2 regions of the Thermaerobacillus caldiproteolyticus genome follow, and region 2 is predicted to be linked to the other one. Evidence: a T-box and tRNA genes for the amino acid it is inferred to sense, from the RefSeq annotation. Region 2 holds a T-box; the other holds one or more tRNA genes.
The links. The T-box of region 2 lies ahead of trpS (tryptophan--tRNA ligase). A T-box ahead of a tRNA ligase gene usually reads a tRNA of that ligase, here a tRNA-Trp.
Positions count from the first base shown of each region.

Region 1 (6,820 bases), 1.5 Mb from region 2:
TGAAGAAATATCCGATACGTACCCTTCGATTACTGCAGAAAATGTGTCAGGCATTCTTCAGCATGAAGTAGGAGAACGCTTTATAACCGTATTAGAGCACGCTGGTGTTTTTAAGCAGACAGAGAAAGGAAAAAAAGCGTTTCGCGCTTTTTGTCAGAAAGTGAGGGAGAACTGTCTTGATGAACGACATACTTAGGGGTTGGGAAAACACAAGGTGGCTATCGGAGTGATCACAATCTTGCGCTCGAACCATGTACCGTAATCTATATGATCATTTATACGTCGCTGATGCGATTCGGAAAGCTGCTTTTGTCGAAGCAAAACGGGCGGCTCCACATCGGGATAAGAGGAGAATGAAGAGAAATTACGCCATTTGCATCTAAAATATTTGAAAAGGTTTGTGACGATCAATAATTGGCAACCAAAATCATAAAAGCGTTGAAGAGCATAGGACTGACATTTCAAGAAGAAATGTAATGGTTCAAATGACATCTAGGAACTAAAAAGCGTAAAGGAAGTGAAATGTTTTTCATCGATGGCAACATTAAAAGAAATCGCAGAAAAAGCAGGTGTATCCGTAGCGACCGTATCACGTGTCTTGAATTATGATACGACTTTGTCGGTATCAGACGAAACAAGAAAACGAATTTTTGAGGTAGCCCAAGAATTGAACTATAAAACATTGCGGGAGCGCAATCAACAGACAGCAAAGGACCGATTACGATTTGGTCTTGTTCATTGGTATTCTGAGCTACAAGAATTAGGAGATCCTTATTACATGGCTATTCGTCTCGGGGTTGAGAAAGAATGTTTTCACCGTCAAATTGAGCTTGTCAAGCTGTTTAAACAAAATGATTCCTATCATTCTGAATGGCTAACTGCTCTTGATGGCATTATCGCGATTGGAAAGTTTGGTCCAAAAGATATCGAAGTGTTTACGTCTAGTACGAAGCATATTGTATTTGTTGATTTTTCACCCGATGAAGAGCAATTTGATTCTGTTGTTGTTGACTTTCGCCAATCTGTGCTGGAAGTATTAGACTATCTCATCGAGCTTGGTCACGAGAAGATTGGTTATATTGGCGGGCGTGAATATGTAGATGGAGAAAGTCTCATCAAAGATGAACGCGAAGCGACCTTTTACGAATATTTGTATTTAAAAGGAATGTATGACCCGCAACATGTATTTACCGGCCATTTTACTGCTGAGGATGGATACCGCTTGATGAAACAAGCCATTTCTCATGGCGCGTTGCCAACCGCCTTTTTTATCGCGAGTGATTCCATGGCGATTGGGGCCTTACGGGCGCTCCATGAAGCAAAAATTAGGATTCCGGATGATGTGTCAATTGTTGGCTTTAATGATATCCCAACGTCTAAATTTATGCAACCTTCATTAACGACCGTGAAAGTATATACGGAATTTATGGGAGAGACAGCGGTGGAATTGTTAGTCGAACGGCTAACGACAAAGCGGCATATTTCAAAAAAAGTCGTCGTTCCAACAAAGCTCATCATTCGCGAAAGCAGCCATGTTCGCTGAAAATCTATGACGAAATAGAAAAAAAGGTGGAACATAGAGATGCCAATGTTCCACCTTTTGTATTTCTATCCGCTTGATAGAGGCACTTTTCATGGAAACAGCCACAAGGATGGACAACCCGTTACTTAATGTCGTTTGAAGAGGGAGTTTCAAGCGCTTTGTATGTAGTTGTTAAACTCAAAAGCATTTGCAGTATCGAAAATCGGCAACTTCGTTTGAAGAAACGAATTAATGGAACTCAATATCGACGTGCTTTTTCTGATCGGACATCATTTTTGGAATATGAATATCAAGTACGCCATTTTTATAAGTGGCTTTAATGTTATCAGCCGTGGCATCCGATGGTAATGTAATCGAGCGCTGGAAGCGACCGAAAAAGCGCTCGCGGCGATGCATTTGTTCTTCTTTAATATGTTGATTCCGCTGAATCGTGCCGCTAATGGTCAATACATGATTGTGAACATCGATATGAACATCCTCTTTTCGCTCAAGTCCTGGAATATCACAGGAAACGATATATTCACTCTCTGTTTCATGCATATCAATGCGCGGCATTCCCATATGTTCGTCCATATGTGCGAACAAAGATGGGAATTCATTTGAGAAAAAACGATTAAAATCTCGTCTCATTGTTTCTAAATAGCGAAACGGATCGTAAGGAATCAAAGACATAAAAATCCCTCCTTGACATCATTTCGCTACATAGTCTGTTCAAATGTCATTGTTTTATGCGAAACAAATCAAACAGGAAAATGAAAAGGGAAAATCCCTTCTGGAGTTGTTATTGCTGATGGTTTAAATGAACAAAAAACGAATTTACATCAGTCTGGAATTATAAGAGGTAGATATAAGTGTCCTGAAATCTGGCGATTAGGTCATAAGATAACTGTATGCGTCGGAAGCAGAAAATACAGAAACAATGTTATTTTGATTTATACCAACAGGAACACAAACAAGGAAAGAGAAGGAGCTTATCAGATATGATCAAGATGGAAATGACGGTTGGTGTTTGACGATAGATCTATCCAATCGATGGTTACATTCTCATCTGCATATGGTGATAGGGGATGATCCGGTTGCCAATACGGATCATAAACGTTGTAACAAAATGAAGACAAAAGAAGGTAAGCTCCGAATTGGCTTACCTTCTACAGGGCTATTCGTTCCATAATATCTATATGAAGCTGAATTAGTGCCAGTTTTTCCGTTTCAGTTAGAGAGGACATGATAACCCTTTTAACAGCATAATAAAATTTCACTTCGGGAGATTGGCGGACGCGAGGATGAGTCATTTCATCGCGCAATTCTTTTTCAATCGCCTCATAAAGAAGAGATTTACAGCTTTCCTCCGTTAGTTCTGCTTTTGTTAAAGAACGGTTCGACCACAATGTTCGATATGCTTCGAATAGTTGAATAAACGAAAGCCCCATACCATTCATTCCTTTCTTATCTATACTTAGTATTGTTTTTTAGTTAAAAGATTTACTAAAGTTCGCTAAACGAGAACACATTATTATTAGTTGATGAGGGAATCGACGAAATAAAAGAAAGAATTGAAAGCCCTTTTTCGACGTTTAACAAGCTAAGATACAAGAGTGAGAAATTTACTTAATTATTTAATAATAATAGCAAAAACTAATGGAAGTGCACATTTTTTAATCATGAACAAAAACTCCTGAAAAATATATTGACAAAAAAATAATAAAACTATAAAATGAAATGCGTCGTTAATAAAATGATCGCAGATGTCTTTGAATCATTAAACGTCATACAGTTAAAGAAATTATATTGACAATGCAATTCGTTTGTTTATAATAGTACTTACGGAAAGGGCTCATGGACTTTGATATATCTTGAATTCCGTTATGGTTCTTCATGAACATCATATAGTCATGATGATTGGATTTTATTTGCGGAAGTAGTTCAGTGGTAGAACACCACCTTGCCAAGGTGGGGGTCGCGGGTTCGAGTCCCGTCTTCCGCTCCATGGAAATCATGCGCTCGTAGCTCAATTGGATAGAGCATCTGACTACGGATCAGAAGGTTAGGGGTTCGAATCCTCTCGAGCGCGCCATTTATTCATTGGAGCGGGAAGTAGCTCAGCTTGGTAGAGCACATGGTTCGGGTCCATGAGGTCGCAGGTTCAAATCCTGTCTTCCCGACCAGCCAACGAGGGGCCTTAGCTCAGCTGGGAGAGCGCCTGCTTTGCACGCAGGAGGTCATCGGTTCGATCCCGATAGGCTCCACTCATATTGGAGGAGTACCCAAGGCTGGCTGAAGGGGTCGGTTTCGAAAACCGATAGGGGTGTCAAAGCCCGCGGGGGTTCGAATCCCTCCTCCTCCGCCATACATACTTTACTTATCAATAAATAGTATACATATATATTCGATTGATAAAGCGATACTTAAGTAAATTTGTAAGTTGTCCTGATAATCTTTCCTTCTCTGATTGTTTAGAAGAGAAAAGGGGAATAAGTAAATTTCCTTGCAGCGCACTACTCGAATTGATAATTGAGAGGCTATCTGTGAGTAGGGCGAAGGAATTCAGAGTGAAAATGGATAAGATTTTCATATTTTAATGTGGCTCGATAGCTCAGTCGGTAGAGCAAAGGACTGAAAATCCTTGTGTCGGCGGTTCGATTCCGTCTCGAGCCATCTTTTTATAGGGAGGGGTAGCGAAGTGGCCAAACGCGGCGGACTGTAAATCCGCTCCCAGTGGGTTCGGCGGTTCGAATCCGTCCCCCTCCACCATGTTTAGGGGCATAGTTTAATGGTAGAACAGAGGTCTCCAAAACCTCCGGTGTGGGTTCGATTCCTACTGCCCCTGTAAATGGCGGCTATGGCGAAGTGGTTAACGCACCAGATTGTGGCTCTGGCATGCGTGGGTTCGATTCCCACTAGTCGCCTTATTTGTATATTATTTTATAAAATGTTTTTTGTAATCTATACTTAAAGAATTGTTCATATCATAACGTTTTGTTATTGATACATCAATGTCAGATGATTTCCACAATTTCCTTATAGAAATTCAGGGGAATAATTCTGCGGTATGAATTGTAACAGCTAGAACCGATTCATTGTCGAAATTATTTCGTGGATTTCCTTCAGAAATCCCCAAAATAATTTCTGCGGTGCCAATTCACGAAGTTAGTTCTGAGATGTTTATTCATGATGGTTAATCATTGGGCTATAGCCAAGCGGTAAGGCAACGGACTTTGACTCCGTGATGCGCTGGTTCGAATCCAGCTAGCCCAGCCAAATTGCGGAAGTAGTTCAGTGGTAGAACACCACCTTGCCAAGGTGGGGGTCGCGGGTTCGAGTCCCGTCTTCCGCTTAGATGGCGGCATAGCCAAGTGGTAAGGCAGAGGTCTGCAAAACCTTTACCCCCGGTTCGAATCCGGGTGCCGCCTCCAATGTGCGGGTGTAGTTTAGTGGCAAAACTTCAGCTTCCCAAGCTGACGTCGTGGGTTCGATTCCCATCACCCGCTTTTTTATGGGCCTATAGCTCAGCTGGTTAGAGCGCACGCCTGATAAGCGTGAGGTCGGTGGTTCAAGTCCACTTAGGCCCACCATACTCTGTATTGTTTCTCCGAATTGTGCTTTCTTTGGTTCGGAAGGATATGTCGTGCTTGAGTAAGCATTGGGAAAGCAGCTTCAGCGTACCGTACGAATGGAATTTTGGATCAATGTGTTGAGTGCAGGGCGGAGAAAAAATATCTTAAATATTGTGTCCCAGTAGCTCAGCTGGATAGAGCAGCGGCCTTCTAAGCCGTCGGTCGGGAGTTCGAATCTCTCCTGGGACGTTAAAAAATGGGGCAGGCTCAAAATGGTCTTGCCCCCTATCAAGTAAGCAGAATAACGGAAAGTTTATGCAACCTTTCTCCGATATTCCATTGGGGAAAGGTTGTTTCATTTCTTTTGGGCTGTTCTTTGTTATAAAATTGGATGTATTTATGAACGGCTTTTTGACTTCCCATGCCTGTTGGGAAGTCATATTGCTCAAAGCATTCGGATGTTTCTAAACGAATAAGTTTTTGTCACTTAATGAATTCTTTCGAGCTCTTCTTTTTCGTTTCCCTTTGGAGGTTGTAGTCCTTCTGCCTCTTCTTGAAGGGATTGGTTGCCCCATCTTTCGCAATATTGAATTATATACATGGTCGTGATCGAAAATCATACTCTGGCTCCAGCCTTCAGATACTTTTGGGCCATTTTTAATTTTGAAAAAATCGACAGCACAGCCTTTTCTGTTTCCTGTCTATTGCACGAGTCAGTTCCAATTTAAGACTATAATAACAAAACATAAGTTCTATTCTTTTTTCTCAAAAGTGCTATAATAAGTAAAGAATATCAGAAAGGGGGCTTAGGGATGGAAGTATCAAGAATCAGCCCAGAAGGACAAGAGACTGAAATCCGTGCACTCTATCAACAGTTATTGGATGGATGGAACAAGCGTAGTGCAGATGCTATGGCTGAACCGTTTGCGGAGGATGGTGAACTCATCGGATTTGATGGGAGCCAGGTAATAGGGAAGACAGAGATCGTTGCACATCTTCAACCAATCTTTGCCGACCACCCTACTCCCGTCTACGTAGGCAAAGTTCGAAATGTGCGCTTTTTGGGTCCTGAAGTTGCCGTCCTACGCGCGATTGCAGGCATGGTGCCGCGCGGACAGTCAGACATTGATCCCAAACTTAACACGCATCATACACTCGTTACTGTGAAGCGGGAGGGTAAGTGGTACATTGAGCTCTTTCAGAATACCCCAGCTCAGTTTCACGGAAGACCGGAGTTGGTTCAAAAGATGACAGAAGAGTTACAGCAGTTGCTATAATGTAGGTCATGGTAACGAAATTATGTTTAAAATATGAACTTCCATCACTCATTCGTGATGGAAGCCTTCGTTCAGTATACTGTTAAATTTGTTTTGCATTGGTATTTGGTCCAAAAAGAGCTAATAGTACAGCACAAGCTAACCAACAACCTCCAATAAATAAAAAGACACTCACATAGCCTAAATGTATAGCAATAAAGCCTACAATTAAAGAACCAAATATATTGGAAAAACGACCAAGCCCGTAAGCTAAGCCGCTCCCGGAAGAGCGATATTCTGTTGAATATGGTTCAGAGGTATAAGCATATAAATTTGATGTGAAAACACGTTCCGTGACATTCACAATGAAGCCGAAGACGATAATGATTAGTGGAATAAATGTCATGCCGTACAACAATCCTGCCATAGCTGTCAGGAATGCACTAACAGCTAAAATCCACTTGCGT
Region 1 is NZ_CP064060.1:1,756,892-1,763,711, reverse strand. Features, by position in the region: gene galT (UDP-glucose--hexose-1-phosphate uridylyltransferase) at 1-196, shown strand, start outside; gene ISX45_RS08700 (LacI family DNA-binding transcriptional regulator) at 536-1,543, shown strand; gene ISX45_RS08695 (Hsp20/alpha crystallin family protein) at 1,772-2,215, opposite strand; gene ISX45_RS08690 (hypothetical protein) at 2,692-2,973, opposite strand; tRNA gene ISX45_RS08685 (tRNA-Gly) at 3,456-3,530, shown strand; tRNA gene ISX45_RS08680 (tRNA-Arg) at 3,541-3,617, shown strand; tRNA gene ISX45_RS08675 (tRNA-Pro) at 3,632-3,708, shown strand; tRNA gene ISX45_RS08670 (tRNA-Ala) at 3,717-3,789, shown strand; tRNA gene ISX45_RS08665 (tRNA-Ser) at 3,798-3,890, shown strand; tRNA gene ISX45_RS08660 (tRNA-Phe) at 4,126-4,198, shown strand; tRNA gene ISX45_RS08655 (tRNA-Tyr) at 4,210-4,294, shown strand; tRNA gene ISX45_RS08650 (tRNA-Trp) at 4,300-4,370, shown strand; tRNA gene ISX45_RS08645 (tRNA-His) at 4,377-4,449, shown strand; tRNA gene ISX45_RS08640 (tRNA-Gln) at 4,727-4,801, shown strand; tRNA gene ISX45_RS08635 (tRNA-Gly) at 4,806-4,877, shown strand; tRNA gene ISX45_RS08630 (tRNA-Cys) at 4,883-4,956, shown strand; tRNA gene ISX45_RS08625 (tRNA-Gly) at 4,961-5,031, shown strand; tRNA gene ISX45_RS08620 (tRNA-Ile) at 5,039-5,115, shown strand; tRNA gene ISX45_RS08615 (tRNA-Arg) at 5,273-5,346, shown strand; gene ISX45_RS08610 (SgcJ/EcaC family oxidoreductase) at 5,910-6,374, shown strand; gene ISX45_RS08605 (MFS transporter) at 6,457-6,820, opposite strand, start outside.
Region 1: it has a tRNA-Trp gene. The T-box ahead of trpS (tryptophan--tRNA ligase) is inferred to sense a tRNA for this amino acid. The anticodon was not compared.

Region 2 (6,820 bases):
GTCGTTATGATTTTTTGAAAAGGTCAACAAAGGAAGTGAATTTTTTCATAAGGGGCTTTAATTGATTAAATGAGGAGACAAGCGTATCAATATCTTGCATTAATTGCATAAAATCGAGCCCTTGTTGCGGAGGGAATTCGCTAAATTCGCTTTTTCCTAGAACGTTCTCTCTTTGACGTGACGGAAACGGCCCGAACATTAAACGGGAAAAACGATCCTCTCGTTGGTTAGTCTGCTCATTTTGCTCCTTGGCTTCTTGGTCAGTTTGCTTATTTTGTTCCGTGTCTTCCATGATGCTTTCCTCTCCTTTCCCTTTCCTCTTTATTAGCACTTTATGTGAAAAAAAAAGAATTGATTAGACGTATACCACGTACCAAATATTTGTATTGCACGTTTAACAAAATTCCGATAAAATTAGTACCAAGTAATAGTAATTGGTTATATAATACTGAAGGAGTTGTTCAGCGTGGGTGCAGGTATTATAGGGATTGGGCGATACTTACCGGAGAAGGTGTTAACCAATTTTGATTTAGAAAAAATGATGGATACGTCTGATGAATGGATTCGGACGAGAACGGGAATTGAGGAACGAAGAATTGCTCCTGACAATATCGATACATCCGATATGGCATATTTTTCAGCTAAAAAAGCATTAGAGGATGCAGGAATTTCAGCAACCGACATTGATTTAATTTTAGTGGCCACGGTGACGCCGGACCGTCCGTTTCCATCGGTTGCGTGTATGCTGCAGGAACGTCTAGGAGCGACCAAAGCAGCGGCGCTTGATATTAGTGCGGCATGTGCGGGTTTTATTTACGGTATGGTCACGGCAAAACAATTTATTGACAATGGAGCGTATCGCTATATATTAGTAGTTGGTGTTGAGAAGTTATCGAAAATCGTCAATTGGAACGATCGAAATACTGCTGTGTTATTTGGAGATGGCGCAGGCGCAGTGGTAATGGGACCCGTTTCTGAAGGCCGGGGCATTTTATCATTTGAATTAGGAGCTGATGGAACAGGAGGAAAACATTTATACCAAGACGAATATGTCATTATGAATGGGAGAGAAGTGTTCAAATTTGCCGTTCGGCAAATGGGAGAATCATGCATTAATGTGCTAGAAAAAGCAGGTTTATCAAAGCAAGACGTTGATTTTCTCATCCCGCATCAAGCCAACATCCGCATCGTCGAAGCTGCAAGGCAGCGACTAGAGTTGCCGGAAGAGAAAATGTCGACAACGGTAAGAAAGTATGGAAATACGTCGGCAGCCTCCATTCCGATTTCGATTGTCGAAGAATTGGAAGCAGGGAAAATTAAAGACGATGATTTGATTATTATGGTTGGTTTTGGTGGCGGCCTAACATGGGGAGCGATCGCGTTACGATGGGGTCGCTAAATCATCGACCATCGACACTCTTTCATTACAAGAAAAAGGAGAGACAAAAGAATGGAAAAGAGAAGAGTCGTTGTCACAGGTCTAGGTGCAGTTACTCCGCTTGGAAACGATGTTGAAACGACGTGGAACAATTTAATTGCCGGTCGGACAGGAATTGGGCCGTTGACTCGTGTCAATCCTGACGACTTTCCGGCAAAAGTAGCAGCAGAAGTAAAAGATTTTAATCCAGAAAATTATATAGATAAACGGGAAGCGCGAAAAATGGACCGCTTTACGCAATATGCGGTTGCCGCCGCGCTTATGGCTGTTAAGGATGCGAAGCTAGAAATTACGGAAGAAAATGCGACACGAGTCGGCGTCTGGATCGGCTCTGGAATCGGCGGGATGGAAACATTCGAGCAACAGTTCGAAATCTTCCAGCAACGCGGTTATCGTCGTGTCAGTCCATTTTTTGTACCAATGATGATTCCGGATATGGCGGCTGGTCAAGTGTCGATCATTCTAGGAGCGAAAGGAATTAACTCTTGTACCGTCACTGCGTGCGCAACGGGAACGAACTCTATTGGTGACGCGTTTAAAGCGATTCAGCGCGGTGATGCAGATGTCATGATTACTGGTGGAACAGAAGCGCCTATTACGAAAATGTCGCTAGCTGGCTTTTGCGCCAATACTGCTTTATCAACAAATCCGGATCCAAACAAAGCGAGCCGCCCATTTGACAAAAACCGCGATGGTTTTGTCATGGGAGAAGGCGCTGGCATTCTCGTAATAGAGGAATTAGAACATGCGTTAAAACGCGGTGCTCACATTTATGCCGAGATTGTCGGTTATGGAGCGACAGGGGATGCGTATCATATTACCGCGCCGGCTCCAGGTGGGGAAGGCGGCGCGCGTGCAATGCGGAAAGCATTGGCAGACGCCGGAATGCAGCCAGAAGAAATCGATTATATTAATGCACACGGTACAAGCACGGAGTATAACGATAAATATGAGACGATGGCGATTAAAGAAGTATTCGGCGACTATGCGTATAAATTGGCAATTAGCTCGACGAAATCAATGACTGGACATTTGTTGGGAGCCGCAGGAGCTGTGGAGGCAGTATTCTCTGTATTAACGATTAAAGAAGGAATCATTCCGCCAACGATCAATTACGAAACACCTGATCCAGAGTGTGATCTTGACTATGTACCAAACGTAGCAAGACGTCAAGAAGTCAATGCGGTACTCAGCAATTCGCTTGGGTTTGGCGGCCATAATGCGACATTGATTTTTAAAAGATATACAAAATAACGAACAGGGCTATCTCAGACAAGGATGAGATAGCCTTTTTTTCACCTTCTTTTCGTTTATTTCATACGATGGGAAAAAGCAAGAGAAAGGTGTGAATAAGACAGTGCCGATCGTGCGTACCGACGAGTGGTTAGTAAAATTACATTCCCGTCCGCTTCAACTATGTGAACGACTCACTCCTTATTTTGAAGAGGCAACAGCTCGTGATATTTATCTGCATCTCATCCAGCATGGGATGTACCAGCCGTCAAACGATATAGCCAACATCGTAGATCAAATGAAAAAGAAACGAATGTGGAAACATATTACAACGATATACGAAGCATTAAAAAAACAATGGAACAGTCCCGATGTACCAATTTTTCTTTTTCCGGCGGATCCGCATAATCGAAAACTAGCCCGTGAATTTAATAGCAAAGGCGGACTGGCTTACCCTGATAAATTGTTCCTATTTTTATTACCGCATCATACAGAAAAAGAAATCAAAGCGGTGTTCACGCATGAGTATAATCATGTCTGGCGCTTTGCCAAGCACGAGAAACAAAGTGATGACTATACGTTACTTGATGCCATCATTTTGGAAGGGCTAGCAGAAAATGCGGTTCGTGAATACGTTGGAGACACATATAAAGCGAACTGGACGACATATTATTCGGAACAAGAGATTATACAATTTTGGCGACGCTATCTGTCTCCACATCAGTCCATTCCTGTCCACCATCCGTTATATAACCGCCTTCTCTACGGACTTGGTTTTTATCCGAACATGCTTGGATATGCAGTCGGATACTCTATCGTCCACCATTGTTTGCAAAAAAGAGGAGTTCGTTTTTCCGAGCTTATGGAATTGTCTTCTGAGCGCATCGTGCAGCTTGCTCGACTAGGTGAATAAAAATATAGTCATGACCCCAAGTTACAGTTCATATATGTAGAAATAAGATGGACAAGTTGATGATAGAAAGAAGAGGGCGTAATGATGCGCGTATTTATTTATTTAGTCGGTTTTGGCCTTTCAGTGATTGGAGGGGTTACTTCCATTGCTTATTTGAACATTATTACACCCGAACGAGGATGGGTTGATTATTTTCGATTTGTTAGCACGCGTATCGAATGTTATTTTCTACCAATTGGAATTGTTTTGATGTGGGTAAGTCTATATTTTTCCTATCGTGAAGAATAGTGGATAAAAAAGGGTGAAGTGGAATAAAATAAGTCCCCTCTGCCTATACTGATGGACAAATAGTTTTTTGAAGTGAGGGGTATTCTTATGTTATATCTTCATGATATTTGGGTCAATTGGTTTGAAGGAGAAGAGAACGGATACAATGTTTGCCATTTTCATGAATGGCGGAAAGATGATCAAGTCGAACTATTAGACCAAGTGCCGCTACTGAAAGTTTCCTCTGCGTTATTTGATTATATTGAAAACAGTTTATCGGAAATTCCACAGCCACTTCTTGATGATGTATACCAGAAAGCGTATGTACGTAAAAATCATGAGCGAATTCAGCTTGACTATTGTTTCGTTATTACAGATGGAACAGGGATTCTTGCCATTGATACGATTGGCTACAATATTCCGATTCGCAAAAGCCGGCTCATTCCAAGACAAGAGCAACTCGTATATGAAATGGTAGCTGAGCAACAAGAAGAACAATACCCGTTACCTACGTATAAAAAAGAGCATCATATTTTGTCACCATCTCCGCAGCTTATGAGCGGATTAACACGAAAAGAACGCCAATTGAAGCAACTGTTATTTATGGCACTTGATCAGCTTCATTCCATGAAAAACGTCGCTGAAGTACGTTATTGGTATACGGAGTGGGCACCTCACAAATATCCTTCGATTCAACAAATGTCGTTTGAAGAAGCATGGCAACATTTATATGAGGAAACGAAGTACGGCTGGTCGGAAAAACATGTGCAATTATGCGAAAAACTCATAAAAGGTCAGCCATTTTTTGAAAAGTTATGGGAAATGGAACAAGAGCCAAAAGTGAATTAAAAAGCAAGCCGCAAATAGGCTTGCTTTTTGTTATTTACGTTTTCTTCCTAATCCCATTGCGTTTTCCATTTTCTTTAACATTTTATTTGCGACTTGATTCGCTTTTTCTGCGCCTTCATCAAGCACTTGATCGAGAAGATCACTCTCCATTAAATGGTAGTATTTTTCTTGAATCGGTGTGAGGGTATCAATGATCACCTGAGCAAGATCGGCTTTAAATTCTCCATACCCTTTTCCTGCATATTCTTGTTCTAGTTGTTCAATCGATTTGTTTGCCAAAATAGAGTAAATGTTTAACAAGTTCGTAATGCCCGGCTTATTTTCTTTATCGTATTTAATGACTCCATCCGAATCGGTAACGGCGCTTTTAATTTTCTTTTCAATCGTTTTTGCATCATCTAACAGTGTAATAAATGCCTTTTTGTTTGGATCAGATTTGCTCATTTTTTTCGTCGGATCGGCAAGGGACATAATGCGAGCTCCTACTTTTGGAATGCGCGGTTCTGGAAGAGTAAAAATTTCTCCGTAGCGTTTGTTAAACCGTTCCGCCAAGTCACGTGTTAATTCAATATGCTGCTTTTGGTCTTCGCCGACAGGAACAATATCCGTTTTGTAAAGGAGAATATCAGCTGCCATAAGCGGAGGGTACGTTAATAACCCAGCGCTTACCGCTTCTTTCCCGGCTGACTTGTCTTTAAACTGTGTCATTCTTTCGAGCTCGCCGATGTAAGCGATGCATTGCAGCATCCATCCGGCTTGTGCATGCGCAGGGACTTCTGACTGAATAAATAATGTCGCTTTGTTCGGATCGATGCCGACCGCTAAATACAGCGCAGCTAGACTGCGAATGTTTTTGCGAAGCTCAAGGCGATCCTGTGGAACAGTAATCGCGTGCTGATCAACAATACAAAAATAGCAGTTGTATTCGTGCTGTAATTCAATAAATTGTCGCATCGCACCAATGTAATTGCCAAGCGTAATGACACCGCTTGGTTGAATACCTGAAAAAATTGTCTTCATAAAATCACTCCTTTACACTATACATATAAATAGAAAGGTCCTACCTCCCGCTCAATTAGGGACGATAGGACCGCGTTGCCACCCTAGTTATTGTACTTCACGTACAATCGCTCTGTTCCATGCTATTTTTGCATGGCACCTTTGTAACGCAAGGCAGACGTCCAAGCCTACTCCCAGTTCAGCTTGGATGCTCGAAAGCCCATTCCATATTGCTAGCCGCTTGTTCGCACCACCCACAAGCTCTCTGCATGCATCGCAATATGTACTATTCTTTCTCATCGCATTCTCTCTATTGTACTCTTCATTTTAACTTATACCTATCTTTTATGCAAGAATGATACACAATTAAGAATTATTGCATAAAACAAATCATTTAGCGCTAGGATAATATTATATTAAAAATGATCTATCTTATTTCCTCATTTAAACACGAATAATTGTCTTTATTTCAAACTGTTTTTTAATAATATATGATTTATTGATAAAATTATTTTATAAAAATATATGCTCAAAAAAGTTGTTGATAGTCTGTAAATGTAAAGTAAAAAAAACAGAATGTAAACGCTTTAATATTAATTTTGTAAATTTTTTTCATTTACATTTATCAAAAAACACTATAAAATGCTAATTAACTAAAAACATAAATAATTTAAAGCAAAACAAAATTCAGAAAATAGGTGTAAAAAATTCTTTTCAAATATATTAATAACATTTATAATAGGGTTTGGATAAAATATTCTGATAAATCAGAAGGTATAGATTTTGTTTTCATAAAATTATACATAACATTGTGATGGCTAACATGGTTATACGATGTAAACAAGCAACTTCATTAACAAAAGTTCCACGTTTTTACGTAGAGCTTTTGAACATAAAATAATTTTTTTAGGGGGGAAATTTATGAAGAAAAGGCTTTCCATTCTTTTTAGCTTAATGCTAGTGTTAAGTCTTTTCCTTTCCGCGTGTGGTGGTTTTCAAAAGAACGGATCCACTGACGATAAAGGGAAAGACGAGGACAAAGCGGCTAATGTCCCACAAGAATTGCATGTGAACATTAAAACAGAACCATTCTCACTAAACCCAGGTTTAGCAAATGATTC
Region 2 is NZ_CP064060.1:288,291-295,110, forward strand. Features, by position in the region: gene ISX45_RS01510 (hypothetical protein) at 5-292, opposite strand; gene ISX45_RS01515 (beta-ketoacyl-ACP synthase III) at 467-1,399, shown strand; gene fabF (beta-ketoacyl-ACP synthase II) at 1,451-2,692, shown strand; gene ISX45_RS01525 (DUF2268 domain-containing putative Zn-dependent protease) at 2,784-3,584, shown strand; gene ISX45_RS01530 (YuzI family membrane protein) at 3,666-3,872, shown strand; gene ISX45_RS01535 (YjbA family protein) at 3,960-4,700, shown strand; gene trpS (tryptophan--tRNA ligase) at 4,731-5,720, opposite strand; T-box leader at 5,775-6,008, opposite strand; gene ISX45_RS01545 (peptide ABC transporter substrate-binding protein) at 6,621-6,820, shown strand, end outside.